Regions from separate parts of the Chryseobacterium sp. NRRL B-14798 genome, predicted to be linked through region 1. Evidence: riboswitches for the same ligand, from Rfam matches in the RefSeq annotation. Region 1 holds a riboswitch; each other region holds the start of a gene.
What was found. Region 1 has a riboswitch for cobalamin ahead of AB1278_RS06415 (TonB-dependent receptor plug domain-containing protein). Riboswitches for the same ligand answer to the same signal wherever they lie in the genome.
Positions count from the first base shown of each region.

Region 2: it holds a riboswitch for cobalamin, as region 1 does, so the genes downstream of both, metE (5-methyltetrahydropteroyltriglutamate--homocysteine S-methyltransferase) here and AB1278_RS06415 (TonB-dependent receptor plug domain-containing protein) in region 1, are expected to answer to the same signal.
Region 3: it holds a riboswitch for cobalamin, as region 1 does, so the genes downstream of both, AB1278_RS07110 (acyl-CoA thioesterase) here and AB1278_RS06415 (TonB-dependent receptor plug domain-containing protein) in region 1, are expected to answer to the same signal.
Region 4: it holds a riboswitch for cobalamin, as region 1 does, so the genes downstream of both, AB1278_RS21865 (TonB-dependent receptor plug domain-containing protein) here and AB1278_RS06415 (TonB-dependent receptor plug domain-containing protein) in region 1, are expected to answer to the same signal.

Region 1 is NZ_JBFLUL010000005.1:1,330,539-1,338,173, forward strand. Features, by position in the region: gene AB1278_RS06400 (tetratricopeptide repeat protein) at 1-317, opposite strand, end outside; gene AB1278_RS06405 (helix-turn-helix domain-containing protein) at 314-1,921, opposite strand; gene AB1278_RS06410 (T9SS type A sorting domain-containing protein) at 2,076-3,389, shown strand; cobalamin riboswitch at 3,527-3,704, shown strand; gene AB1278_RS06415 (TonB-dependent receptor plug domain-containing protein) at 3,736-5,562, shown strand; gene AB1278_RS06420 (YncE family protein) at 5,584-6,642, shown strand; gene AB1278_RS06425 (CCA tRNA nucleotidyltransferase) at 6,795-7,635, opposite strand, start outside.
Region 2 is NZ_JBFLUL010000005.1:3,033,174-3,040,808, reverse strand. Features, by position in the region: gene AB1278_RS14160 (LacI family DNA-binding transcriptional regulator) at 1-814, opposite strand, end outside; gene AB1278_RS14155 (bacteriocin-like protein) at 1,182-1,328, opposite strand; gene AB1278_RS14150 (bacteriocin-like protein) at 1,355-1,498, opposite strand; gene AB1278_RS14145 (alpha/beta fold hydrolase) at 1,769-2,629, shown strand; gene AB1278_RS14140 (VOC family protein) at 2,682-3,050, shown strand; gene AB1278_RS14135 (hypothetical protein) at 3,151-3,693, shown strand; gene AB1278_RS14130 (Lrp/AsnC family transcriptional regulator) at 3,777-4,238, opposite strand; cobalamin riboswitch at 4,434-4,619, shown strand; gene metE (5-methyltetrahydropteroyltriglutamate--homocysteine S-methyltransferase) at 4,791-7,094, shown strand; gene AB1278_RS14120 (helix-turn-helix domain-containing protein) at 7,241-7,635, opposite strand, start outside.
Region 3 is NZ_JBFLUL010000005.1:1,482,002-1,489,636, reverse strand. Features, by position in the region: gene AB1278_RS07120 (ATP-binding cassette domain-containing protein) at 1-171, shown strand, start outside; gene AB1278_RS07115 (hypothetical protein) at 202-1,002, shown strand; cobalamin riboswitch at 1,037-1,217, shown strand; gene AB1278_RS07110 (acyl-CoA thioesterase) at 1,334-1,717, shown strand; gene AB1278_RS07105 (HD domain-containing protein) at 1,777-2,367, opposite strand; gene AB1278_RS07100 (XAC2610-related protein) at 2,369-3,067, opposite strand; gene AB1278_RS07095 (PadR family transcriptional regulator) at 3,591-3,920, shown strand; gene AB1278_RS07090 (PspC domain-containing protein) at 3,932-5,653, shown strand; gene AB1278_RS07085 (1-acyl-sn-glycerol-3-phosphate acyltransferase) at 5,969-6,565, shown strand; gene AB1278_RS07080 (PaaI family thioesterase) at 6,607-7,035, shown strand; gene AB1278_RS07075 (chorismate-binding protein) at 7,189-7,635, shown strand, end outside.
Region 4 is NZ_JBFLUL010000005.1:4,749,537-4,757,171, reverse strand. Features, by position in the region: gene AB1278_RS21880 (MbnP family protein) at 1-145, shown strand, start outside; gene AB1278_RS21875 (cytochrome-c peroxidase) at 138-1,187, shown strand; gene AB1278_RS21870 (transporter) at 1,200-2,147, shown strand; cobalamin riboswitch at 2,240-2,424, shown strand; gene AB1278_RS21865 (TonB-dependent receptor plug domain-containing protein) at 2,534-4,567, shown strand; gene AB1278_RS21860 (YncE family protein) at 4,564-5,697, shown strand; gene AB1278_RS21855 (cell surface protein) at 5,711-6,904, shown strand; gene AB1278_RS21850 (DUF5074 domain-containing protein) at 6,933-7,635, shown strand, end outside.

The DNA.
Region 1 (7,635 bases):
GAAATGAGAACCCCGGCTTGGCTTCTGGGGTCATTGGTTTTTTGTAGAAGTTCTTTTGCTTTTAAAATATATTGTAAAGATTCCTCAAAATTTCTTTTAGCAATATTGGCTGTTGAAAGCAGCATATAGAGATCAATGGAGGTTTTTATATCATGAGATTTTTTTAATAATTGTTCCCCGATTTTGATGGTGTTATCGGGGTTGTCATAAATTTCAAGTTTTGCTTTTTTTATTAAGACACTATCGGGTGTCTTTTGGCCTTTCACACAATGACAAAAAACAGCCAGCAGCAGTACTATTTTTAAAATTGATTTCATAAGACTTTTGTTTTACTGATTTCCTGAATATAGGTGTTGGGAGACATGCCGGTAACAGATTTGAAAACAGTTGTAAAAGCACTGTGTGAAGAAAACCCGGAATATTCTGCAAGATAGCTCACTTTATAATTAAGAAAAGTAGAATCAGTTCTTAATAGCTGTACAATATGATTGATTCTAAGTTTATTAATGTATCCATTGAAGTTTTTTTCCTTACTGTTAATAATTTCGGAAAGGTACTTTGTATTGATTTCCATTTGAGAAGAAAGCAGCGACAGAGACATGTTTTTATTGAGAAACCTATCGGATTTTTCAAATTCTTCTAGCTTTTGGAGAATTTCATCTTCTTTTTCCTTCGATATTTTTGGCGTCCCGTTATCTTTTATTGTATTTGTTTTGTTTGAAATAGCCGGCTGAGTCTTTTGGCTGGTCTGCTTTTCAAAGAAATCAAACTGTTTTTTTAAATCTTTATTTTTACCTCTAATGACTAAAAAATAGGCAAGCAAGCCCAGGATTATCAAAGATAAAATGAAGATTAAAACCGAGGAAGATCTTAAAAGCATATACCTCTGAAATTCAATGTTTTTATTCTGATTGGTTTCCACAAGCTTCACCAGATATCGTATCCCTTCTTTTGAACCGGAATCTGTTTTTGTTTTTAAATCAGTGTAAAGTTTATTGTACTGATGATATTTTGCATCATTATGTACCGCGTAATAATTACGGGACAGTGATTCGTAAATTTTAATTTTTAAATTATTAAACGGAAGATTCTCGATCAATCGAAGACCTGCCTCCAATTTTTGAATAGAGGTTGCATAATCCTGCTTCAGAAAATAGTATTGGGACAGATTCTCATAAGCCAAACCTAAAAGAAACGGCTGGTTTTTCTGAGATTCAAGATCAGCAATCACATTTTCTATAAGTATTTTATATTCTATTGATTTATTCTGCTTCAGCAGATAAGAAGAGCGAAAAATTCTGTTTTCTATTTTTAAAATTCTGTTCTCTTCATTATGATTCCCAAGGTATTGGTTGCTTTTATCAAGATTTTGTAAGGCTTCAGGATAGTTTCTGTTGATTCCTGAGTTTAATGCCTGAAGCTGATACAATTTTGCAGTGGTGATTCTTAAGGAACGATCATTACTTTTAGGAAGTTTCTGATCGGATAAAAGATTGGTAATAATTGTCTTTGACTGATTGTATAAACCCAGATTCTGATACTGATCAGCAAGATTATAACCACTGAAGACCTGCATAAAATATGAAAGGTTATTTTTCTGATCAATATCTTCTTTTTGAGCAAAAATATTGACAGACTGTACATAGTCTCCCTTCAGGGCAAAAGCTTGTGAAATAATATTTTGAAGTACAATTTTGTGTTCCGCGTTTTGATCACTCACAAGAATTCCCTGGGTATAACTGATGCATTCGTCGGGATTCTGATACAATTTCAGAAATGCTTTATCTGCTAGCATATTGAAGTCGGGGCCGGACTGTCCTTTGGTAATAAGGAAGCAGAAAATAAACAGTAAGATTTGAAATAATTTTTGTCCTGATAAATTGTTTTTTGTGTTTTTTTGAATAATTCCGGTAAAATCCATATTCAAAATATTGTTTTATATCTATTTGGTTATTAGTATTTTAAAAATTAAACTCTTTTAAAATTCACGAATTATGAAAGTCAATTTCTTTTAATTGAGTGAATGTTGTATTAATATTGTTTTCACCAATTCAAAACGCTAAATATAATAAAATATGAAAAATTTTTACAGAATGTCAATGAAAATATTGATAGCTTATCTTTTCTTGAAATTTGGTTTTGCAGAAGCGCAGCTTACTGTAATCGGCTTGGGAAATTATAATGTAGGCGCAGTATCGGATAATGGAGTAGTAAGCTTGCACACCAGTGCAGGAAGTATATATAAATGGAATGCTGCAGGAGGACTCGTACAGATAGGTTCTATAACAAACGGATATCCGGCTGCAGGCAGAACCATTGTTTCGAATGACGGAACCAAAATATCGTCGTCGGTTACCAATGCCGCAACAGGATTCAATGAAATATCTACTTATGATGTCGCTACGGCCACATGGGTAAACAGAGGCGGGCTTGTACCTACAGGATGGGATGGCAGCGTAAGCTCTACCTGGGGAATGTCGACTGATGGAAATACTATTGTTGGTCTTGGTTTTCTCACCGCAGCGAATGCGCATGCTGTGAAATGGGATGAAGTAAACGGCGTGGTAGATCTGGGAAGTATAGTTCCCGGACGCAGCTCCAGAGCAAACGCAATCAATGCAGCAGGAACAGTGATTGTAGGCTGGCAGGATGAATCAACCGGAACAAGAAGCGGAGCAAAATGGCAGGATGGAGTGGAAAGTTTTATTACAGATAATAATGGGAATCATGTAGGAGAAGCAGGAGGAATTTCTGCTGACGGAAATACAATAATAGGTTCGGCAAATCCTAATCCTTATGTATGGAATGCTGTGAGCGGACTTACTTATATAACGCATCCTAATGCTTCTTTCAGCTTCAAAGGAGGTGCCACCGGGATTTCTGCTGATGGGAAAAAAGTGATCGGGTATTACAGAGCATTTGGGGCTCCTCCCATGTCAGGAGAAGGCTTTATCTGGACCTCTGCCGCCGGGAGAATTAACCTGAATGATTATGCGGCATCTTTAGGAATTGCCACTAATGGAGTAACAATGGGACTTCCTCTTGCAATTTCACAGGACGGAAAGAAAATTGCCGGGTCAGGGACGAATGCTTCAGGGCAGATGATTGCTTTTTACCTGGATACTTCTGAATTTTTATCGGTGAGTGATGCTGTGAAAGAGAAAAACAATACAAGTATCTATCCTAATCCAGTGGCTGACATCCTGTATTTTAAAGGAAAAGGAAAAATAGAGAAAGCAGAAATTTATAATATGGTTGGACAAAAGGTAAAATCATTGGATACTGTAGAAGGACAGATTGATGTTTCATCCCTGTCAAAAGGAGATTATATTTTACAATATTCCGTAAAAGGAGTACAACAGGAGTCTTATAAATTTATTAAAAAGTAACATATATAAATAGTAAAGTAGTGGGATGAATGGCTGTTTTCAATATTGAAAGCGGCCGTTCTTTTTTGTGTATATAACAAAAGGATAGCATATTTTGTATAGAAAAGTCTGGTTTTTGGCAAATACATATAAAAAACTATCTTTGCAAAAATTTTGGTTTCCAGTATTTTGGAATGAAAAGGGAATCGGGTGTAACTCCCGGACTGTCCCCGCAACTGTAAATCGCAACACAAGTTTCTGCAAAACGCCACTGTGTAAAAACGGGAAGGAGCAGAATGCGAAAGTCAGGAGACCTGCCAGGATTATAATTAAAAACATATTGCTTTCGGAGGAAAAGTAAAAAAGTATGGATATAAAAAGATCTTTAGTACTGCTTTTTTCATCTTATGGGTGTTTTCTTTTTGGACAAGAGAAAACTATTGACACTATTTATGTCTTCGACAACCAGATGAACAGGGTGAAACTTTTTCATCCCGTAAAAACAATTACAGCAGAAGATGCTGAAAAAAACTCCGGTAATCTTTCGGAGCTTCTGAGGTTTCAGTCGCAGGTTTTCATTAAAGAAAATGGCCGTGGTGCTGTTTCTTCGCCTTCTTTCAGAGGAACAACTGCCCAGCAGACTGCATTCGTATGGAACGGAATTAATATCAATTCTAATTTTTTAGGCCAGGGAGATATCAATAATATTGCTTTGTTCGGCTATGATCAGATCGGTATCAAAGCGGGTGGAGGAAGTGTAGTGTACGGAAGTGGTGCCATCGGGGGAAGTATTCACCTGAATAATACTCTTGATTTTAATAAAGGCTTCCATGGTTCTTTATTCTCTGAAGTGGCTTCCTTTAATACCTATAATAACTTTGTAAAAGGTTCTTACAGCAATGATAAGTTCAGTTTTAAAGCCTCCGGAAATTATTCTGTAAGTGAAAATGATTATAAGGTAAGCGATCTGAATTACATCAACAGAAACGGGAATTATTACAATACGACGTTCAATGTAGGAGCATCCTATAAAATTACAAACGATCATAAGGTTTCGTGGCAAAGCCAGTTTTTTGATTCTTCACAGCATTATCCTGTATATGAGGAAACGGGAACAAAAACAAAATATACAACTCAAAGTGTAAGAAGTCTTCTTTCTTGGGACTGGAACAAAGCGAAGTTCAGTAATTCCCTTAAAGCAGCCTATACGGAAGAGAATTTTCAGTATTTCGGTTCGTTAAACCAACCTAAATCCAGTGGAGGAACCGGGAAAAATTATATCTTTAAAAATGATTTTAATTATTTCCTGAATTCAAAATGGAATTTTAATATCATCGGAGAATTTCAGATTAATAAAGGAGAAGGGTACGAGAGCGGAATATCCAATGTCAGCAGGAATATAGGTTCTGTTTCAGGATTATTGCGGTATTTTGCAACAAAAGATCTGCGTTTTGAAGGAGGATTCAAAAAAGATTTTGTAGAAGATGTAAAGTCTCCTTTTATGTATTCATTCTCCGGAAAATGGAACGCCGCAAAATGGTATGATCTGAGTATTAACGTATCCAAAAACTTCAGATATCCTTCATTTAATGATATTTATTATGAACCGGGAGGAAATAAAGATCTGAGACCGGAAACCTCTACTCAGGTGGATATGACCAATGAGTTCAAAGTGGGAGATTTCAAACTTACTCTGTCTCCCTACTATATGAACATCACAGATCTTATTGTATGGCTTCCAACGGCTATGGGATACTGGCAGGCATACAATGTCAATAAATCCGAATCTTACGGGCTGGAATCCCTGTTGTCTTTCAGCAAGCAGTGGGGAAATCATAAATTCAGAGCCAATGCAGCATACTATTATGCAAAAGCTATCGATAAAGAAACGAAGATGCAGAGACCTTACGTTCCCATGCACAGGGGAAATGCCGGTATAGATTACGAATATGGTTTCTTCAGGTTTTATGCACAGGGACAGCTGAACGGTGTTACCTACACCACAAGTGATGAAAAGAGATCAGAAGCTATAGATCCTTATTTTCTTTTAAATATGGGAGTTTCTGCCACCTTAGCAAAAAAATATACCTTAGGGTTTAAAGTGAATAATCTAACCAATACCTACTATAAAACCGTTTCTTTCTATCCTTTACCAAAAAGAAACTATAGTGTGTATGCAGCAATAAATTTTTAATAAATTAAAATTGAATAAATTATGAAAATAACTAAACTTTTAACTGTCTTATTTGCAGTTGTACTATTGTTTAATATGTCTTCATGTACAAGTGACTCTGCCGAGTTTGAAATTTCTCCGATCACTTACCAGAACGGATATTTTATCTCTAATGAAGGTAATTTTAACAGCCAGGGTGCTAAAGTAACATTCCTGACAAGAGATTTAAGCTTAAAGCAGGATGACGTATATGGGTACAATAACAATAAAGAAATTCTGGGTGACGTTCTTCAGACCATTGGTCTTAATGGAAATAAGGCTTATCTTGTGATCAATAACTCAAACAAAATTGTTGTAGTAGACCGTTATACATTTAAGAAATTAGGAGTAATCACTAATCAGATTGATAACCCGAGAGGAATTGCTTTTGCTAATGATTTTATCTATGTTGCTAATCTAAACTTCTCTACGAATGCAACAAGTGTAACAAAATATAAGGCTTCCGACTATTCATTTGTAAGCAAAATCACGATGACAGGCGGGGCTGATAAAGCAGTAGAAGCAGGTGGAAATATTTTTGTGCAGAATGCTACTTCCGGATATGGAAATATGATTACTTATATCAATACTTCTAATGACAGTAAAACTGAACTTACTGTTCCGAATGGTAAGATTAACAGTACTATTTCATACAAATCCAATGTATATACAATTTCTTCTACAGCTACTGATTCTTATATCTATAAAATCTCCGGCACAGGGGCTATGACACCGGTAGTTACGTTGACAGGAATTCCAAGTGCTACCAATCTTCAGATTGATAATGATAAAATCTATTTCAGTTCTGCCAATAAAGTGTATACAACAAGTTTAGCTACACCAACAGTTCCTGCAAGCCCGCTATTAACAGCTGCAGATGGTGGTCCTTATTTTACGCTTTATGGATTTAATGTTATTGATGGTAGAATTTTTGCATCAGATGTTAAACAATTCACTCAGGAAAGCGAAATGACTGTATATTCAGCAACTACGGGTACCAAGCTTACTTCCCTTAAAACAGGTGGTCTTGGTGCTAACGGAACTTTCCTTAACCCGCAATAATTATTACTTCTAAAAATAATTTTTTATTTTTTCATCATTTGTGTTTTTTTCCGGCCGGTTTCGAAGAAACCGGCCGGCTTTGTTTCCTTAAGAAAAAAAATCCGGCGGGATGGAACATCCCGCCGGAATTTTTAATATTTTTCTAAATCGAATTATAAGGTTAATCCCAGTTTCTCAGCTTCAGCAATGACAAATTTCGTCGCTTCTTCTTTTTCATTGGGAATTTCACCTTCAAGAATAGCTTCTTTCACTTTCTCTTTCAGGATACCAATTTCACGGCCCGGCTTAAGATTAAACATTTCCATAATTTCTTCTCCGGTGATCGGCGGCTGGAAGTTTCTTACCTGATCTTTTTCTTCCACTTCCTTGATCTTGACCGCTACATATTCAAAGTTTCTTTTGAATTTCTCCTGTTTTTTAGAATTTTTAGTGGTAATATCTGCCTTGCAAAGGGTGAAAAGGTCTTCCAGATCTTCTCCTGCATCAAATAAAAGTCTTCTTAATGCAGAATCTGAAGCATCATCCGTAATCAGCGCAATTGGCCTTGATGAAAGCTTGACCATTTTCTGAACATATTTCATGTCACTTCCCAAAGGTAATTTCAATCTCTGGAAAAGTGTTTTTACCATTTTTGAACCTAAAAATTCATGCCCGTGAAAAGTCCATCCTGTTCCTTCTACAAACTTTTTCGTCGGAGCTTTCCCAATGTCATGAAGAAGGGCAGACCAGCGAAGCCAAAGATTATCGGTATTCACAGAAATATTATCCACTACTTCCAGCGTATGGTAAAAGTTATCCTTATGAGTTTGTCCTTCCACTTCTTCCACGCCTTTCAGTTCGATCAGTTCAGGAATAACAAGCTTCATAAGACCGGTTTGTTCCATCAGTCTCAATCCGATAGACGGTTTTTCAGACATCATGATTTTGTTAAACTCTACCATGATTCTTTCCATGGAAACAATCCTGATTCTTTCTGCTTCCTGTTGGATCGCT
Region 2 (7,635 bases), 1.7 Mb from region 1:
CCTGTTCCGGGACTTTTATATTGTTTTTAACGAGATAGGAAAGCCCTGCTACCGCAAGTTTATTACTGGAAAAATATAACGCAGTATTTTCTGGAGTTTTCCCCAACGTATTTTCAAGCTTAGAATGTACTTCCTGCACTATATTTTCCAATCCTACCATAAGATATTGAATTTCAACTGTTTTGCTGGAAGAGCTTACCGCTTTCTCAAAGCCATGCTGGCGGTCCAGAAGGTGTGGAAGATCAGTTTCATAGCCAACGTAGATCATTTTGTCAAAGTTCTTATTAAGAAGAAGGCTGGCTGTACTTTCTGCGATCTCCTGATTATCAATGGTAATTCCGGGAACAGAAACACCTTTAAGATATCTGTCGATCGTTACAACAGGATATTTAATATGAATAAGGTTTTCTAGTGTCTTTTCTGACCCTGCTACGGGGGCAACGATCATTCCGTCTACCTGCTGCTGTGAAAAGAGTTCGGTAAGTTTTTTAAATTTTTCTGCATTTTCATCAGAACTGCCGATGATCAGGGTATAACCCAGCTTTAAAGCTTTATCTTCAAGATTTCTTGCCATATGGGAATAGAAGTCATTGGAGATATCCGCCACGATTAATCCAAGAAGCTTTGTTTTATTGGTTTTCAAACTTTTTGCAATCTTATTCGGAGTGTAGTTAATCGTTTCAGCAATTTCAAAAATTTTTTTCCGGGTCTCCTCACTAATACGCTGTCCTTCCTTTCTGTTAATAACATAAGATACAGTGGCTACGGAAACTCCTGCCAGTTTAGCAATATCTTTTATGGAAGACCTTTTCATTTTATTTTTTTAATGCACAAAAATATTTCAGAAAATAGTAAAAAAACAATAGCTGTTTTTTTTGGTGGTTTCCGAAAAATATGTAATTTCGCACTTTTTTTAAAAATAACCAACATCTTCATTATCAGCGTTTTACTTTATTGTTGTCTTTTTTCAATATGAATAAATTGTTAACTTATTGAATGTAGAGATTAAATTTAGGTTAAACGTTTATCCAATAAATTTAATTTTTAAATTTAAACAGCTGGAAACTAAGTTTTATATTTAATAATAAAGAAACATAATAATGAGAGTTTTTACTTTATACTATAAAATAAAACCCTGCAACTCATATGAATTGCAGGGCTTATTTTGAGAATACAGTCTTTTAACTTAAAATATCACATGGCGCTACACAGATCACCCATGGACATCTTTTGATTCCCGGAGGTGGGCAGCAGGCTTCAGAGCAGCTTGTCGCTCCGCCATTAATATTCCTCAACTGGTCTCTTGAAATTTTTTTTACATTTTTCATAGTCAAGTAATTGAATTACACTGAAATTAAGGCTGGTTTCCGCCACCGCATCCGTCGTAAGGCATACATTGCCACTTACCACCGATTAAACAAAGTTGACCACCTCTGCAGTCAATTCCTCCCTTAATTGTTTTCAATTCTTTTCTTTCGATTTTCTTTAAATTTTTCATAATAAATTGTACGTTTAGTTCAATTCGAAATTAATAAAATTTTATCAACCATGATAGAATTATTGTAAAATTTTTATTTTTTAGTTGCTTAATTGTAGAATGATTAAAGTTTATTTTATGTAATGAAGTAAAATGTTTTTTGGGAATAAGTTTAAACCAATCCTTAAACTATTCCTCTCATTTCTATAAAATCTTGCCCTGTGACAAGTCCGTTTTCCGATCGGGTTGGTAACTTTGACTTAAAATTAATCCACCAAATCTGATAATATTATGAAAAGTCTATTCAAATTCTCTGCAGTATTGTTCTTTATTATTATCCTTGCCTCCTCTCCGGTATATGGACAAAAAATAAAACCTTCTGAAAGTGGTTATGCACCTGTTAATGGCATCAAAGTTTATTATGAAGTCTATGGCAAAGGAAAGCCTCTTGTACTGTTACATGGCGCTTTCATGACGATTGATTTGAACTGGGGTGAATTGATCCCGGAATTGTCCAAAAACAGAAAAGTAATAGCTCTTGAATTACAGGGACATGGTCACACGCCTTTTTCAGAAAGGAAATTATCACATGCTACTTTAGCCAGTGATGTTACAAAGGTAATGGACTATCTGAAAATAGACAAGGCAGATGTGGCAGGGTACAGCTTTGGAGGTGAAGTGGCCTATAAACTGGCTATTCAAAGTCCGGAAAGACTGAACAAACTGGTTATCATTTCATCAACCTATAAAACTAACGGATGGCTGCCCGAAGTAAATAAAGCTCTTGAAGGAATGAAACCTGAACTCTTCACAAACAGCCCTATGCATACTGCCTATAATGCTGTAGCACCTGATAAAACAAAATGGAAACCATTTTTGGAGCAGATGATGGCTTCTGCCGGACAGCCTTTCGACCTGGGTGATGATAATATCTCTAAAATTCCGGTGCCTGTCTTAATCATAGCTGGTGATAATGACGGATTGGATAAAACAGAACTTTCAAAAACCTATAAATTATTGGGAGGTGATGTTTTTGCAGATATGGGCGAATTACCAAAGTCCCAGCTGGCTATCGCTCCCGGACAAACCCATGTAAGCCTGATGATGCAGACGGCAATGATTGTGAATTATCTGAATGTTTTTTTGAAATAATAGAATGCCATCAAAGAATTGAAATCTGTTTATAAAGTTCAAAATCTATACTATGAATACAAAATTTGAGGCAGGAATTAATATTGCTATCAAAATTCCCAAAAATACATACGAAAAAACGGTTGCTTTTTACAGGGATATTTTAAAATTGAAAGTTGAGGAAAAGCCGATAAAAAATCCCACTGTTTCCAGAACCCACGAGGTGAAATTCGGGAATAATATCATATGGCTGGATTGTGTTGATAACTATACCCATTCTGAAACATGGCTCCAGCTTACCGTTCCCGATGTAGAAGCTGCTACACTATATCTGCTGTCAAACGGTGTGGAAACCTGTGACGAAATAGAAGAGCTTCCTGAAAATATGCACTGGATTACCGATCCTGCCGGTACCGTGTTCAATTTACAGGAAAGAAAATAGCCAAAAACAGAAGTGCGATGTAAAAAATTGCTTAAAATAGAGCTTTGCCCAAAATTTTAATATCTTTAGCCATCAAATCATTACAATTTAAAATATTTTTATGCAGACGAGACCATTCCATTTCATTGTCACCATCTTTTTTCTGGTATTAAGTGCAACTGCATTTTCACAGAAAACAGCCGTGTTGGGTTCTTTACTGGACAAAAACTCAGAATTCATATTCCCACAGACTCCGGATAAAATTTCAAAAGCGTTGAACGTAAAAACTGTTTTTTATGAAGATGCCAACGAAGAAAAATATGCAAAATGGCCTATGAAAACAGGACTGGAGCTTTATTGCAGCCTGGGAAAAGACAATAGTATCAATGAGATGTTTTTTGTGACTTCAGACAATAAATCTGTCATTGTGGAAGGACTTCCTTTTGGTCTTGTTCTGAATAAAAGTACATTACAGGACAGTAAAACGAAGTTCGGTAAGTACAATGCCAAAATACAAAAATCGGGAGCAGACAGTGAATTTCCGGGAGGGTCAAAACTGGTTTTTAAAAAAGGGAAACATTATACAACATTGCTTTTCGACAGTAAGAACCTGTTAAAATCAATAGGTTTAACAACAGAACTTACGGATCCGGCTGCCAATTAAGTACTAAAAAACAAAATAATTATAGTATCCGTCATTATTGACGGATTTTTTTATCCTCAGACGGTGTTAACTTTAAAAGAAATCTATATCGTCAGTCCATGGTTGTTTTTTACCTCAGCCATCACAAAAGTACTGTGCGTGCTGCCGATAGAATCTACGGATCCCAGCTTGTTAAATACAAAATCCTGATAATGCTTCATATCCCGCACCTGCACTTTCAGAAGGAAATCAAAATCTCCGGAAATATTGTAACATTCCGCAACTTCTTCAATTTCTAAAATTTCTTTTACAAAATCATACCCCACAGACCGGTCGTGAATTTTAAGTTTGATCTGGCAAAACACCGTAAATCCACGGTTCAGTTTTTCAGCATCAAGAACTGCCGCATATCTTTTAACAAAACCTTCCTGTTCAAGCCTTTTTACCCTTTCGAAAACCGGTGAAGTAGAAAGGTTCACTTCTTTAGCGAGCTCTTTAACGGTAAGTTTGGCGTTTTTCTGGAGGAGCCTGAGCAGCTGTACATCCTTATCATCGAGTTGTTCCACAGAATATTATTCTTTTAAATGATTAAAACAGTCAAATATAAAGAATTATATGCTTTTATTTTTAATTCCTGAAGTTTAATTTGCTTAATTATTTGTTTCCAGTTGTGGTTTTATTCTGTATTACTAATTTTACACAAAATTAAAAACTTTTACTGATAACCTTTGTTAAAGGTAAAAGTACAGTTCTTTACAGATACTTCATCAAACAGGAAAGGTTTTACTTAAGGTAGATTAATAGGGAATCGTGTGCAAATCACGAGCTGTCGCGCAACTGTAAGTAACCCACCAAAAGTTTCTGTCCTTGCAGATCCACTGCCAAAAGCGGGAAGGATGACGGAAACTGTTACAAGTCAGGAGACCTGCCTTTACTGAATTGACAATGCTTTCGCGGGCTGAAGCTTTGGGTCATACAGATGGTATATCAAATTTTGTATTTTCTTCTGAAGGGAAATACATTGTCTGCTATGTCACTATTTTCCTGAAACTTTTTCCGCAACATAACGAAGCATTGTAAAGGACTTCCCAATAAGTTTAATTAAAAAGTTTAAAAAAATGCAAACTCACATTCTTGGCTATCCGCGTATTGGTAGCAAAAGAGAACTCAAAAAAGCCTGCGAGCAGTACTGGTCAGGTAAAATCCTTTTGGAAGAACTTCTGAACACCGGAAGAACTCTCTGCAGTCAAAACTGGAATATCCAGAAAGAAGCAGGGATAGATCTTATCCCGTGTAATGATTTTTCATACTATGATCAGGTATTGGATATGAGCCTTGTCGTAGGTGCCATTCCAACACGGTACCATGAAGTGGTGCTTAAAAAAAACAATACTGAGCTGGATCTTTATTTTGCCATGGCAAGAGGCTATCAGAAAGATGGATTGGATATCACCGCCATGGAAATGACCAAATGGTTCGATACCAACTATCATTACATCGTTCCGGAATTTTATAAAAATCAACAGTTTAAGCTGAGCTCAGATAAAATTTTCAATGAATTTGCAGGAGCAAAACAAGCTGGAATCAATGCGAAACCGGTTATTATCGGGCTGGTTTCTTATCTGTTATTAGGAAAAGAAAAAGAAGAAGGATTTGATAAACTGGATCTGGCCGGAAGTCTTCTTCCTGTTTATACAGAGATTTTAACCAAACTTCAGGAACAGGGTGCAGAATGGATCCAGTTTGATGAACCTTTCCTGGCATTGGATTTAACAGAGAAAGCCAAAGAAACTTACCGTTATGTGTATGCCGAAATCAGAAAACGTTTCCCGAAACTGAAATTTATTGTGGCTTCCTATTTTGACGGGTTAAAAGACAATACTTCACTTGCCGTTTCACTTCCCGTCAATACATTGCATGTTGATCTGGTTAGAAATCCTGAGCAGCTGGATAATATTCTGAATAGCATTCCTGAAAGTGTAAGCCTTTCATTAGGAGTTGTTGACGGTAGAAATATCTGGAAAAATGATTACGAAAAGTCGCTGTCTTTTATCAGTAAAGCGGTTGAAAAACTAGGATCTGAAAGAATTTTCATTGCACCATCATGTTCATTGCTTCATTCACCCTGTGACCTGGATTTTGAAACCAATCTTAACCCGGAAATTAAGAACTGGCTGGCTTTTGCTAAACAAAAAGTAAAAGAAGTAGTAACTCTTAAAGAACTGGCTTCCGGAACGGAAAATGAACAGATTTTTGAAGCATTTGAAGAAAATAAAAAAGCAATTGAGAGTAGAAGAACTTCTTCTCTTATCCATAATAATGAAGTGAAGCAAAGAGCCAATGCTGTTACTGAAAAAGATGCTCAGAGAATAAACACCTTCAAAATCCGTAAAAAAGAGCAACAGGAAATATTGCAGCTTCCTTTGTTCCCCACTACTACGATCGGATCATTCCCGCAAACCACAGAAGTAAGAAGCTGGAGAGCAAAATTTAAAAAAGGAGAACTGACAGCAGAACAATATGATACCTTACTGAAAGAGGAAACGCAGAGAACAATCCGCTGGCAGGAAGACATCGGAATTGATGTATTGGTTCATGGAGAATTTGAGCGAAACGACATGGTGGAATATTTCGGGGAACAGCTGGAAGGATTTGTATTCACTAAAAACGGTTGGGTACAAAGCTACGGAAGCCGTTGTGTAAAACCCCCTGTGATCTTCGGTGATGTTTCCCGCCCGACTCCGATGACGGTGTACTGGTCTCAATATGCCCAATCTCAGACTGAAAAATGGGTAAAAGGAATGTTGACAGGTCCGGTTACGATTTTACAGTGGTCTTTTGTACGTGATGATCAGCCTCGTTCAGAAACGTGTAAGCAGATTGCTTTGGCAATCCGTGATGAGGTAGTGGACCTGGAAAAAGCAGGAATCAGAATTATTCAGATTGATGAACCTGCGATCAGAGAAGGACTACCATTAAGAAAAACAGACTGGCAGAATTATCTGAAATGGGCAGTGGAAGCTTTCAGAATTTCAGCAAGCGGAGTGGAAGATGCTACCCAAATTCACACTCACATGTGTTATTCTGAGTTCAATGATATTATTGAAAACATTGCCGATATGGATGCAGATGTCATTACCATAGAATGTTCACGTTCTCAGATGGAGCTGCTGAATGCTTTCGCCGATTTCAAATATCCGAATGAAATTGGTCCTGGAGTATACGATATTCACTCACCAAGAGTTCCGTCAAAAGAAGAAATGATTGAATTGTTGAGAAAGGCTCAGAATGTCATTCCTGCCAATCAGCTTTGGGTAAATCCTGATTGCGGACTGAAGACAAGACACTGGGAAGAAACCGAAAAAGCTTTAATTGCAATGGTGGCTGCTGCCAAAGAAGCTTCAGTAGAATATGCACTTTAGAAAACTTTTACAATAATTAGATTCAATAATTCAGATCGTGTTATGATTTTCATGGCACGATCTGTTATTTTTAAACTATTAAAATTTTTGAAGAATAAAGTAGTTGAAAATCGTTCTGATAGGATCTTAATGGTTCAAAATCTAAGTTATTTTGCCTGTAAAGCACTTGGCGGATAGCCGAATTGTTTTTTAAAGGCAAATGAGAAATGGGATAAATTTTCAAATCCAAGATCTAAATAAATATCAGAAACGGACTTTCCTTTTTGGCTTAGCAGAAAATGGGCTTCCTTTAATCTTCGAAGCTGAAGCCATTGTCTTGGCGGAATTCCGAATATCTTTTGAAAATCCCTTTTAAATGCAGACAGACTTCTCCCCGTTAAATAAGCAAAACGTTCTACATTGACATTGAAGTGAAAGTTTTTATTCATAAAAGCTTCAATATCTATTTTATAGGGCTCGGAAAAATCAAACAAAATATCCTTAAGACCGGGATCGTAATTCAACAGTAAGAGGAGAGCTTCTTTTTGTTTAAGTCTCAGTA
Region 3 (7,635 bases), 150 kb from region 1:
GCTGCAATCATTGAACAGTCTGCGTATAAGGGATTCATTATTTCTGACCATAATTATCAGGAAGTTCTTGATATTTCACACCAAATATTTCTTTTGCGTGAAGGCTATCTGAAACAAATACAAGATTTAAATGAACTGCAACGGTATAATTATCTTCCGAAAAGCATTTAATTTATATATTTGAGGGATCAAAAAAATTTCATGATGACTTTCATAAACAAAGTATTCTATTTATCTGCATTCAGTATCTTATCTGTTGTCTTTGTAAAAGGACAAACTAAAGTTCCTTTTGGAGTGGTAAAAGCTGAGGAAGGATATGCCAACGTACGTGTACATAAAGACGACTACCGAAAAATTGTTGATAAGATCCGTATGCGCAAAGGTGATGTATTTGTTTATGTAAAACCGGCTCCGGGAGAAACAGAATGGATCTGGATCAAATATCCTGAGAAACAGGATGACGACAAGCCTTTTGTGCGTTATGAAACTCTTGATAAAGAAGGAATGGTGAATAAAGGACGTATTGCTTATGTAGACCAGCTTCCCGCCTATACTCCATCCAAATCCAAAAATGGAAGATCCCTTATTTTTACCGATAATTCCGATCCTAAAATCCCTACCGCCCAAAGAAGCAAAGTAGTCATTGATATTTACCCTTCCAATGCAGGATACCGTAAAAAGGAAAAAGATGCAGATGGAAAAATTCTTACGATTGATAAAGTAAAACCATGGGGAATTGGAAATGACCTTCCTGAGGGAATGACCGAAATCAAATCCATCAGAGTACAGCAGCCCGGAAGAGGATCTGTTTTTGTAAGGGAAGCCATCAAAAACATGTTCCAGCCTACCATGGATTTTGAGAACATCGGGGTAACTTCTCTCGACAATGATAATATTTTCCTTTATATGATCAATGGTTCAGGGGAAAACAGATATACAACACTCTGGACAATTAAGAAGGGAAGAGTAATCAGCCAGATTATTTATCATAATCCGGAATAAATTCATTATTTTTGCATTCGAAAAGTTTTTACGCTTATTCATCACAGAAATTGGTTCTGCATCACTGCAGATTAAAAGGGAACCGTGTGAAAATCACGGACTGTCGCGCAACTGTAAAGTAACTGAAGTCTTTATCAAAGATCCACTGTGCGAGGCATGGGAAGGAGATAAATGATGTTACAAGTCAGGAGACCTGCCTTTTTCTTAAACATGTAACTTTCGCGATTTGAAGTTGTATTGATCTGATGGATTGTTTCAGGAATTCTATAAGTTCCTGTCATTATTCTGTTGTTTTAGTATCATTTCATTTCGCTTTAATTAATAATGATATATGACTACAGAAGAAAGAATTGAAGCATCCGAAACCAGAATCTTTAAAGCGGTTTTCCCAAACACAACCAATCATTACGATACCCTTTTTGGAGGTACTGCCATGCAGCTGATGGACGAAGTAGCTTTTATCACCGCAACCCGTTTTGCCAGAAAAAGAGTGGTAACCGTGAGCAGTGATAAGATCGATTTCAAAAAACCTATTCCTGCCGGAACTATTGTGGAACTGATCGGGAAAGTTTCCTACGTGGGAAAAACCAGTATGAAGGTTAATGTTGAAATTTACACTGAACAGATGTACTCCTATGAAAGAGAAAAAGCTATTGTCGGTGATTTTACTTTTGTAGCCATCGACGAATTCAAGAAACCAATCCAGATACTATAAACAATAAAGCTTCGGGCGGCCTTTGGCCGCCCGAATTCTTTATTATATTTTCATTGACATTATTTCAAAACCTTTTCTGTTTCCAGACTTCTGTTCAATAAAAGTTCAAAAGCCTCTCCCATCTCGTCTGATGCTCTGTTGATTGCATTTTCAAGCATATTCCGGATCTGTCTTTCCGTCACTCCGGCTTCTGTCCAGCTCTTTCCTGTAGTATGGGAATTTAAAATAAACGGCATAATTCTATCGATTCCACAGGCAAAAATAGCATCCGGAGTTTTCTCTTCTTCAAACTCCAGCCACAGGTTAAAAAATTCTGTACGTAAAGGCTCATCCAGAATTCCAAAGATCTTTTGGGCTGAAGCTTTCTCTCTTTCAAACTTTCCGACCATAGCTTTTTCATCAAAAATAAAAGTGTCTCCGGCTTCTATTTCCACAAGATCATGAATGGAAAGCATTCTTATCACCCTTAACAAATCAATATCAGCACGGTTTTTAGCATACGGATAAAGGATCTGGGCAAGAATAATGATCTGCCAGGAATGTTCAGCCGTATTCTCTCTCCGGGAATCGTCTGCATTATAATTTCTTCGTTGTACATTTTTAAGCGCATCTACTGCCAGAATAAAATCTATCTCTTTCTGAATTTTCATCTTACTTTTTATTTCTGTTATATTGATCTGCCGGATATACCTTTGTTCTGGTAATCCATTTATTATTGATCTTTTCTTTCGTTATGACCTTTACCTGATCCTCATTGGTCATATCTTCCTCTTTTTCCAGCACTCTATCCAGTCCTTTGTTCGGAATAACGGCATATTCTGTTGTAAAAATCCTGCAACAACCGGACTTACCGTAGGAAATAAGACGCTTTCGTTTAGCATCTGCTTCAAAAAAATCAAAACCGTTTGAGCCCAGGTCTGTAAGTTCTTCACTTTTTACAAATGCCATTCTTGTAGTATTGAATACATAAACATCATAAGAAGCCGAACTGTAATTTCCCATATTTCCGTTTCTTATCGCTACATCTTCGGTGCCGTCAAAATTAAAATCATCTACAATAATACTACGCTGATCCTTTGAAAGCGGAATCAATTTCCCTCGAACCAGTTTCTGACCCTGCTCCGCATATACAACAAGATCATCAGAAACAAAAGTCTGTACTTTGCTGTTTTTATGGTCAAACAGTTCCACCGTTCCTTTTCCTCCACATCGGTCATCGTAACAGTTTTCTGTCTGAATGACTGCATCATAGTTTTTTGATACATTTTTAATTTCAAACTGATATTGCCCGAAACAGAGCGGCCCCAAAAGAAATGTTAATAAGTGCCTGTACTTATTTAAAATATTCATGGTAATAGGAATGATTTGGGTGTTTTTTTATTTCTAACAAAAGTACGAATCATAATACCGATCTCAAAATCCATGTCTTATTATCTGCCAGAATTTCCCTTTCTATAAAACAGTATTCACAGATAAGAAGCTTTCTCCCGCTATCCGCTCATACTCCTCGCGCCTTTCTTATATCAGTGCTGCTGTGGGGTAACCGCTTCTATCGGGGCTATAATATGAGTAATGGGTAATGAGTAATAATAATTAATAAAAGTTTATTTTTTTCTCTTGATTTCTCTCAATCTCATTAAAAAAATTTAAATTTTTCAGGCATTTTCAACTAAAATTTATTTTACGTAAAATTCAAGATAAAATTTATTTAATTGATTTTCAATATTTTAAACAATTTATTTTAAAAATTTCACTACTTTGTATTGCATAATACCATTTTATTTACATATCTTTGTAATGTAAAATTAGAATAGGCTCAGCTAGCTAGGGGCATTTTTCTAAAAATATAACTAATTAACAAAACTTATCAAAGATGAATACCGAAAATACCAAAGCGCAAATGCGAAAAGGAATTCTGGAATTCTGTATTCTAAGTCTCATCAATAACCGAGAAATGTATGTTTCTGATCTTATTGATGAACTGAAAAAAGGAAAACTGGATGTAGTGGAAGGGACCCTCTACCCTCTTCTTACAAGACTTAAAAACGGAGAATTTCTCTCTTACAGATGGGAAGAATCTACCGGAGGACCACCCAGAAAATATTATCAGATCACAGAAAAAGGAAAACTTTTCCTGGATGAACTTCTCAATACATGGAATGAACTGACAGCCTCAGTAAACCAAATCACCCAACAAAATTAAAAAACAAAGCTATGAACAAGACACTCTCAATAGGACTCGCAGGTTTTTCTTTTACCATAGAAGAACACGCATATATAAAGCTCAGCGATTACCTGAACGCACTGAGAAGCTCTCTGGATGCTTCTGAGGCTGATGAAGTAATGCATGACATAGAAATAAGAATGGTGGAAATTTTCAAAGATTCTTTAGGAAAACGTGAAGTGATCAACGATACCGATGTAGAAAGGGTAATCGCACAGATCGGAAGCCCTGAAAAAATCGAAGAGCAGGAAGAAGCGTATTATTCTGAAAAAACATCTGCCAGAAACTATAATTCAGGAACTCATTATACCGATAAAAAGCAGCTGTTCCGTGATCCGGAAAAACAAAAAGTTGCCGGAGTCTGCGCAGGCTTAGCTCAGTACGTAGGAATGGATATTACTACCATGAGAGCAATCTGGCTGGGAATTTTCGTATTAGGAATTTTTACAGCAGCCATTTCTTCTTCATTAATAGGTCTTCTATATGTAATCCTTTGGATCGTACTTCCAAAAGCTGAAACAGCAGCAGATTTCCTGAAAATGCAGGGAAAGCCTATGAACTTCGACAATCTTAAGAATGAGTCTAATAAATTGGTACAGTTTGCCAATGAATCTACTCAGAGGGTCGGAGAAATCTATAACGAAAACAAGCCGTACATCAACAATGCAGGAAGCGGAATCTGGAATGTATTTAAGTATATTGTAGGAGGATTCTTCGTATTGATGGCTGTAAGCAGCATTATCGGAGTGTTTGTATTATTTGCCCTTTTCGCAATGGACACAGACTTCCCGGGAGCTAATGAGATCAGATTCTATATGGATGATCAGGGATTGGATAAAGTACTGGCTGCGATGATGGTGATCGGAAGTTTAATTCCGGCAATCCTTTTCAGCTTGTTAAGCATCAAAATATTCTCTCCGAAAACAAAACTGAGAAATATCGGATGGGTTGTAGGAGGTTTATTCCTTCTTCTGATCGGACTTGGAACTTACTTCGGTATCAGCATGGCTAAGAAAGATATGATCTACAGAGGAAGTAAGGAAGATGTAGAAAATGTTGCCATCAATACTACTTCAGATACTGTTTATGTGGATGTAAAACAGATCAACATTCCTCAGAGCTTCAAAGCGTATGACAATGATATTTATTCTGATAAAAAATCAGTGTATGAAGAAGATTATATTTCTGTAGATGTAACCAGAAAACCGGACATCAAAACACCGTATCTGATCATCAAAAAAGAAGGAAAAGGATATAACTTCCCTATCCAGCTTACAGTTCCTGTAGAAGTGGTCAACAATAAAGTATTACTTCCAAACTACATCAAGTATCCATATGAGCACAGATTCAGAGATTACAGACTTGATTATGAACTTGTAGTTCCTCAGAAAATGGTGGTTATATCGATGAAAAAAGACCGTATCAACATGGATGGAGATTTAGACGGAGACGGAATCAATGATAATGATCAGGACAGTGATGAAGACAACAACGGTGTCAGAATCGAAAAAAATAAAATCACGGTAAACGGCTCCAGCATTGAGTACAACTCTGATGACAAAGACAGCATCATTGTAAACGGTAAAAAAGTTCCGAACAACCAGGCAAAGAAAGTAATTGATTCTGCAGTGTCCAATATTAAAAAATCAAATAAAGATATGGACATCAAAATCAAAGACGGGAAAAATGAAATTTCCATACAAACTAAATAATTAACTTCAGAGAGTGGTAGAAGGTGTGGGTGGATGGCAACCGTTTGAAATTCACACCCTTCTTCTCTCAGAAAAGTGAAAATAAAGCTCCATTTAGTTTCTTATGTGAAAAAAAAGTTTTAATTTCGTAAAGCTAAAATTTAATAACCAACCAATCAAAAACGCAGCCTTATCATGATACAATTTGCAATGGAATTCGTAATGAAAATCGTAGATTTAATTAGCGGTTTGTTTTAAGAGCGATAATATTTCAATATATTTGTAAAGTATAACCAAAGTTTGGTTATACTTTTTTGTTTTTAATCCGGGAAATCTATGAAAAAGCTATTAGGCAAAGCAATGTTAAAATTATTAGGTTGGAAGGTCGTCCTGCAGGGCGATGTCAACAACCTGAACAGGTGTATCCTTGTGGTTGCACCACATACTCATAATATGGAGTACATTTTAGGAAATTTCGCCTACTGGTCCTTGGAAAAACCTTTAAAAATTATCATCAAAGATGCACACACCAAAGCCTGGTATGGAAGTATCGTAAAAGGACTTGGAGGTATCGGAATCGACAGAAGCCAGAAAAACGACCTTGTGAATTTCGTGGCCAACCAGTTTTCAAAGGAAGATTTCAGTCTTGTTATTACTCCGGAAGGAACCAGAAGCTGGGTACCGAAATGGAGAAAAGGATTCTATCATATGGCTTTGGCTGCAAAAGTTCCTATCGTTCTGGCAGCAGGGGATTTTAAAAGAAAAATTGTGTACCTGGGTTACACCATTCCTTATGAAAGAATAGCCTCAGTACCTTTTTCAGAAATCATGCAGGAAATCCAGGACTATTATGTAAAAAATGACATTGTTCCAAAAGTTCCGGCCAACTGGAATCCCAATATTATGGGAACCGAGCTGGAAGCTAGAAGCTAGAAGCTAGAAGCAAAATTAATCATCATTTATCAACTATTAAAATGAAAGGTCAGACAAAAGAAGAAATATTAGCATTCATCAATAACTGGGGAGACGTAACTCTTGCTAAAACGCTTGAAATCAAATTCATCGATATTGATCTGGAAAATGAAACCCTTACAGCAACAATGCCTGTTCTCCCAAGAACCCACCAGCCGTTTGGCATCATGCATGGAGGAGCAAGCTGCGTTTTAGCGGAAACATTAGGGTCAAGCCTGTCTAATATTTTTATCGATGGTGAAAAATATTATGGAGTGGGAACCAATATCAACTCCAATCATTTAAGAAGCAAAAAAGATGGTATTGTAACCGCTACTGCACGTTTTATCAGAAAAGGCAAAACCATGCATGTCTCTGAAATTGAAATCCGTGATGAAAAAGGCGTTTTGATTAATCATACTACAATGACGAATAATATCATTCACAGATAAGTTGCAACAACATAAAATAAAAAGAGCTTAAACTGAATTTAGGCTCTTTTTATTTTGACATCTTTAAGACTAGTAATACCTTTGTAAAAAGGAAAATCACAACGGGAATTTCTATGTATTTCCATGATGATTTTTCAAAATCTTTCATAACTCATGATTTATTTCAAACTTCCTTTTGACGAGAGACTCCTGTCTGCTGATGAAAATAATACAAAAAATGCTGTCAACTTTTTTTCTTATAACGGCCTGGATCAAATCAGCTTCAACGGAGAAATTTGTGAAATTGATGCTGTTGAATTTGCTCATACTTCTATTACCAATGAAAATCTGATCAGTGATTCTACAAATTCTTCTGCCGAAACAAAAGATGAATACTGCGAAACATTACAGAAAGTGATCGAAGTGATTAAAGAAAATCACCTGCCAAAGCTGGTTTATTCCAGAAGAAAGATTTTCAAAGACTTTAGTTCCATCGATTATAAAGAGAGCTTCAAAAATGTATGTAAAAATTACCCCAATGCTTTCAGATATCTGTTTAATGATGGGAAAAATGCATGGATGGGAGCTTTCTCAGAAGTATTAGGGAAGTTTAATAAAACG
Region 4 (7,635 bases), 3.4 Mb from region 1:
AGACCTGAACCAATTTCTGAGCGGAGATAAGGCACTGACTCTTACCACATCCAATGATATGCTGATGGGGTCCAACCAGCACCTGGTAGACGTTACCAACAATCTTACAAAAATGTTTAAAGTAGACCATGTTCACAATGATTAATTTTTTTGTTAAAACGATACTGGTTCTGCTTGTATTTGTATTGAGTTGCATTTCATGTTCTGATGAGGTGATTCAGCCATTGGAAAAAGATGAAGCCTACAATCTGGAGTTTCCTTCTTATTTTCCGGAAATGACTTTTGATACATCCATTAATCCGGTGACCAAAAATGGAGTGGAGCTGGGACGAAAATTATTCTATGAAGGCAGGCTTTCAAGAAATAATACCATTTCATGCGGTTTTTGCCATATTCAGGAAAATGCTTTTACTCATCATGGTCATACGGTGAGCCATGGGGTAGACGACAGAATCGGAATCAGGAATGCACCGCCCATCCAGAATATGGCTTTTTTGAAAAGATATATGTGGGACGGAGTGATTCACAATCTGAATGAGCAGCCCATCAGCCCGATTACTGATGTGAATGAAATGGACAGTTCCATACCGGAAGCCATTTCAAAAATAAAAGATGATCAGAAGTATAAAAAACTGTTCAGAGAAGCTTATGGAGACGAAACCATTACCGGCGAAAGAATTTTAAAAGCATTATCACAGTTTATGGCTTCTTTAATTTCTGCAGATTCAAAATATGACCGGTTCAGACAGGGAAAAGAACAGTTGACTTCAATAGAATCCCAGGGAATGACATTATTCAATCAGAAATGTGCTTCCTGTCATAGCGGAGAGCTGTTTACGGATGAGAGTTTCAGAAATACCGGAATGTATTACAATACAGAATTCAAGGATGCAGGTAGATACAGAGTGAGCCTGAATCAGGTAGATTGGATGAAATTCCGTGTTCCGAGTCTGAGAAATGTAGAATATACCGCACCTTATATGCATGACGGAAGGTTTTATACATTAGATGCGGTACTTAATTTCTATTCGGATCAGGTGGAAGATAATGTTAATCTTGATCCACAGCTTAAACAGAATGGTCACATAGGAATTGCTATGAACAGCCAGGAAAAACAATCCATCATTGCGTTCCTGAAAACATTATCGGATAAAAGTTTTATATCCAATCCAAAATTTGCAGAATAATTTATAAAAAACATGAAGAAGATTATATTGATAGTAAGTTTGATCCTGTTGAATCAGTATCAGGCAAAAACCATCAGAGACAGTGCTTATGTTGCTCCCGAAACGCTTAACAGATTCGATTTTGATGATGATTGTGATGCGTGCGGCTGTGCTGCAGGAAATGGATCTTCCGGCTTTGAGTCATTGTTGAATCCACAGTTTGTCGGAATTAAGTACTTCGCCCAGCATTACAAAGCCAAAGAGAACTTATTTGTAAAAGATCTTACCCAGGATCAGTATTTCAATACGTTGCAGCTGTGGGGGAAAATTCCATTGACTAAAAAGCTGAGTGTGTATGCGAGCCTTCCATTTCATTTTCATGAAAAGAAAACGATGCAGGGAGATATTAAAATCAACGGTATAGGAGATCTGAATCTGATGGGGATTTACCAGCTGATGAGCTCTAAAGATAATTTTCATCATCTGAGTGGAGGTTTGGGAGTGAAAATTCCACTTGGCAAGTTTGATGAAAAAGGAGCATCCGGTGTCAACCCAAGCTTTCAGCTGGGAACCGGAAGCTGGGATTATCAGGCGGCTTTGAATTATAAATTTCAGAAAAATAAAGTAGCCGTACTGGTCAATACAGATTACACCATTAAAACAGAGAACAGGAAAAATTACCGTTTTGGAAACCAATGGAACTATGCAGCAACAGGTTTTTATCAGGTTGCAGGAAATGAAAAATCTATATTCTCTGTAAAAACTGGAGTTCAGGGTGAAGTCTACGCTCAGAACAAACAGTTTGATGAGGCACTGCCGAACACTGCAGGAAGTGCTTTGTACGGAAAACTGGGATTTGAAGCCTCTTACAAAAAGCTGAGCCTGGGAAGTGAAATCATGCTTCCCATGTACACTCATCTGGCGGGAGGAGATATTGAAGCTCAATCAAGATTCAATATTTTTCTGAATATTGGAATTTAAAAAGAAACCCTTGTTGAAATCATATTAAAGCTCCTTCGGGAGCTTTAATTGTTTATAAATCATGATTTTAGTTGGGGATTAGGAATAATTATCTATCTTTGCCGGAATTTGGTGAGCCGTAAAAAGCTCTTAAAAGGGAATCCGGTGAAAATCCGGGACAGACCCGCTGCTGTAAGCTCCACACCAAAGTTTTTGAAGAATATATCCACTGTTTTTTAATGGGAAGGATTTCAAAAATGGAGTAAGTCAGAAGACCTGCCAGACAATAATCGTTTGACGCTTTCGTGGAATAAAGCTTAGGACATCAATGATTCTGTGCAGTGACAGCTGTGCTTTGTCGTTGTATTCTTATACCCATTAGCGTCTTCATTACCCTAAATGAGCTAATGGCGGCAAAACTAACTACTTCTGCAATTCATAAAGCTGTTTTCACAATATTAGTGTTAACATCTCAACTTGTGTTTTCCCAAACTAAGAAAAAAGACAGTCTTCAGGAAGAGACCATTAAAGGAATCAATCTTTATAAAAAGAATTTTAAAGAAATCCTTCCGGCACAAACGCTGCAGGGAGAACAGCTGGAAAGACTGAACAGTCATTCCGTTGCAGATGCACTGCGGTATTTTTCAGGCGTTCAGATTAAAGACTACGGCGGATTGGGTGGTTTGAAAACCATTAATATCCGAAGTATGGGAAGCCAGCATGTAGGGGTTTTTTATGATGGAATTCAATTAGGAAATGCTCAAAACGGACTGGTAGATCTGGGAAGGTACTCTTTGGATGATCTGGAAGAAATATCGTTGTATAACGGACAGAAAAGTGAAATTTTTCAGCCAGCAAAGGACTTTGGCTCTTCGGGGTCTATCTATTTACAGCCTAAAACACCCGTATTTAAAGGAAATAGAAAAACCAATTTGGTGATAAGAGCAAAAAGTGCATCTATTGATCTCTTTAATCCTTCATTCCGGTTGGAACAGAAGATTTCAGACAAGGTTTCTGCCAGCTTCAGTGGCGAATTTATGCAGAGTGACGGAATTTACAGATTTCGGTATGCGAAGAAATACCCTGATGGGCAACAGGCCTATGATACCATTGCAAAAAGACAGGACTCAGATATCAAAGCAAAACGTTTTGAAACTTCTCTCAACGGAACTTTAAATAACGGAAGCTGGAATATCCGTGGCTACGGTTATATTTCAAACCGCGGAATGCCGGCACCCATTGTTAACGGGCGCTTTGAAGGAAGAGGAGCGAGACTTTCCGATGAGAATTATTTTGTACAGGCTAATCTGAGAAAAAAACTGTTCCCGAAATTTGAAACACAGCTTAAGGCAAAATTTGCCTACGATTATACCCATTTCATGGACACAGTTCGTTCGCAGTCTATTATTTATACCGATAACACCTATATCCAAAGGGAACTTTATCTTTCCTCTTCCAATATTTACTCAATCACTCCCAATTGGGATGTCAGCCTGAGTGGAGATTTTCAGTACAATAATCTGGACGCGAATCTGGATAACTTTTCTTATCCTACCCGCTACACTACATTGGTAGCATTGGCAACAACCTATCAGTGGAACAGATTCAAAATTATGGGAAGCCTTTTAGGAACCTTTACTTTTGAAGAAGTAAGAAAAAATAAAAGACCGGGAGATGCCAGAGAGTGGACACCTGCGGTGTTTATGAGCTATCAGCCGGAAAAAATTCCGGAGCTTACTCTAAGGGCTTTCTATAAAAGAATTTTCAGACTTCCAACCTTCAATGATTTGTATTATACCAATATCGGAAATACCTACCTGAAACCGGAATTCACCAATCAATATGATGTAGGATTTACTTATCAGAAGAATTATAACAACCGTTTCTTTAAAACATTTTATGCTAAAGTAGACGGTTACTACAATAAAGTACAGGATAAAATTGTGGCAGCTCCGAACGGAAGCATGTTCCGCTGGCTGATGATGAACCTTGGATTGGTTGAAATCATTGGTGCAGATGTGAATGTGCAGACAGAACTTCAATGGGGAAAAGTTACTCTTAGACCGTTGCTTTCCTACACTTATCAAAGTGCAAGAGACATGAGTGATCCTGAAGATACTTTTTACCGCAATCAGATCCCTTATACCCCATGGCATAGTGGATCTTTCAGTCTTATGGCGGATTATAAAGACTGGAGTTTCAATTACAGTGCAATGTACGTAGGAGAAAGATATGACGTGAATCAGGATAACATTCAATACAATTATGTGCAGCCCTGGTATACTCACGATTTGTCTGTTCAGAAAAAATTCAACTGGGCGAATCATCAGTTTAAAATAAGCCTTGAGATGAATAATATTTTCAATCAATACTATGATGTTGTCCTCAATTATCCGATGCCTGGAAGAAACTTTAAACTTATTCTAAACTTCACCCTATGAGAAAACTAAACTTTTATTTTTTATTTCTTGTATTAGCTTTTCTTACTTCATGCCGTACAGATGAAATTATTGTCCGCCAGGAAGTGGTAGAAGGGCTTCCTTCAGAAAATACAGCAATAAAAGGCTTCTATATGCTTAATGAAGGGAATATGGGGAGTAATAAATGTACCCTTGATTTTTTTGATTACACCAAAGGAACCTATTACCGGAATATCTACGCAGAAATCAATCCCAATGTCGTAAAAGAGTTGGGGGATGTAGGAAATGATATCAAAGTTTATGGAAGCAAGCTCTATATCGTAGTCAATGTTTCCAATAAAATTGAAGTGCTGGATGCTAAAACGGCTAAACGTATTACTTCTATTCCATTACAAAACTGCCGATACCTTGCTTTCAAAAACGGAAAAGCTTATGCCAGCAGCTACGCCGGACCTGTAGCGATTAACCCGAAAGCACCGAAGGGGAAAGTAGTGGAAATTGATACGGCTTCTCTTTCCATCCAGCGTGAGGTAGTGGTAGGATATCAGCCCGAAGAAATAGAAATTGTGGGAAATACCTTATTTGTTGCCAATTCCGGAGGATATAAAGCTCCCGATTATGACAATACTGTTTCGGTAATTGATCTGAATACTTTTACCGAACTCAAAAAAATAAATGTTGCCATCAATCTTCATCACATTAAAAAAGATAATTACGGTGATCTCTATGTAACCTCAAGAGGAGATTATTATAATGTTCCTTCCAGTCTTTATCTCATAGATGCAGCCACGGGAACAGTCAAGAAAGATTTTCATCTCTCCGTGAGTGAAATGACAATCGTAAATGATAAACTCTATTTCTATGGAAATGAATTCAACTACAATACCCACAGCTATAAAAAGACATTTGGAATCATTGATGTAAAAACAGAACAGATCATAGCCAACAGAATTTTTGACAAAGAATATGAAGATGCCATTAAAACCCCTTACGGCATTGCCGTAAACCCAATCACAGAAGATATCTACATGACAGATGCCAGAAATTATGTATCCATGGGATTTGTGTATTGCTTTGATAAAAACGGACACTTTAAATGGAAAACGGAAGGCGGAAATATCCCTGCCCACTTCGCTTTTTTATATAAATAACCAACCTTAAGACATGAACAGAAATACCTTTACTTATTTAAAAACCGGGCTTTTATCCTTTTTCCTTTTAGGAGCGATTGCCTGTAAACATGATGATGAAAATGAATTTACATTTAATGGACTTGATGATTCCTATACTATTGAACGTTTAAAGGTTTTGAGTATTCCTACCAATGCTTCAGGATCGGTTACATGGAGTATTAATGACTCTATTATCTCTCAGAATTCAGAACTTGAATTCATCAGTCCTACTGCAGATGCTTATCCTTTGACTTTAAAGATCAGGAATAAAGGAAACGAGCAGGTTTTTCATTCTAAAATAATTGTAACCAAGGAAAAAACACCTTATACCAGATACATTTCCAAAGTACTGGAGTTCCGTCCTGCCGTAGGGCAGTTTATGAACGAAATTCCGGAATATCTACCAGGAAATACTACCGCGAATATGCTTCAGAAAGCCAATGAATCTTTGGTGGGAGGTAATTCGACCATGATCAGCCTGGGAGGATATGGAGGATATGTAGTGTTCGGTTTTGATCATACGATTCCCAATCTGAATGGACGTGATTTTAAAGTACTGGGAAATGCATTCTTTGGAAATGATGCTGCGGATCAACGTTCAGGATCTTGCGAACCGGGAATTATTATGGTTGCCTACGACAGAAATAAAAATGGAAAGCCGGATAATGATGAATGGTACGAAATTGCAGGCAGTGAATATTTTAAAAATGCTACCGTAAAAGATTACAGCATAACTTATTTTAAGCCTGACGAAAATAAAACACCTGTAGCCGGAACTGAATTCTGGCAGACCGATGTGGAATATATCAAGTGGAGTGACAACCTCGGAAATCAGGGGTTTAAAACAAAAAATACATTTCACGTACAAAGTTACTATCCCTTATGGTTTACCGAGAGTTCTTACGGCTTTTCGGGAACAAGACTCGCCAATAATTTTTATGATCAGAACGGTGACGGATCCTATTGGGTAGGAAAATCATATGAGTTCGGATATGCAGACAATGCTCCGAATAATGATGAAGCCTCCAATATCGATATTTCCTGGGCGGTAGACAGAAGTGGGAAATACGTGAAACTTCCGGGAGTAGACTTTATGAAAATATATACGGGAGTTAATCAGGAAGCAGGATGGCTGGGAGAAGTTTCTACAGAAGTGGCAGGAGCTTACGATTTACATTTCAAATAATAATACAATCTATTTAAATTAATAAAAAATGAAAAAGTTTTATCTTTTTATGATGCTTTTTCTGTTCGCATGCGTATCGAATGCACAGATAAAAGTTCAGGGCGTACCCAGAAATGATATTTCAGGGATCAGCAAGCTTAATACCACTACCATCAGTTTTGCTGATATTCAGTATTGGGTAGGGTCGGGAACCAATCAGGCTGCTTTTGTAGTACAGTGGAACGACGGTAAAAATCCTGATGCGATGGTTTGGGGATTCAAATGGAACGGAAGTGCTACCGGAGAAGACATGCTGAAAGCTATTGCTAAAGCAGACCACAGATTATATACGTTGCTTTATCAGGGAACACAATTTGGATCAGCAGTCGGAGGGATTGGATTTGATCTGAACGGTCAGGGGACCAATGCCCTGATCAAAAGCGGAAATACCACTTATCCGTTATATCCGGTCAATGGTTTTGTGAATACAACTGCTTATGATTTCGACAGCTACACCATTGTAGATGCTGCGAACGATCACTGGCAGTCAGGTTGGACCGTGAACGGATATTGGGCGTACTGGGTAAAGAATCCGACGGATGCAGATTTCGGATATTCCAGTGTTGGAGCTTCCTCACGTGCATTGCAAAATGGTTCCTGGGATGTATGGAATTTCAATGTAGGATTTAATGAAACACCTGTTTCTTCTACCATGACTCCGGTTTCTCCATATGTAGCTTCTACAAACTATA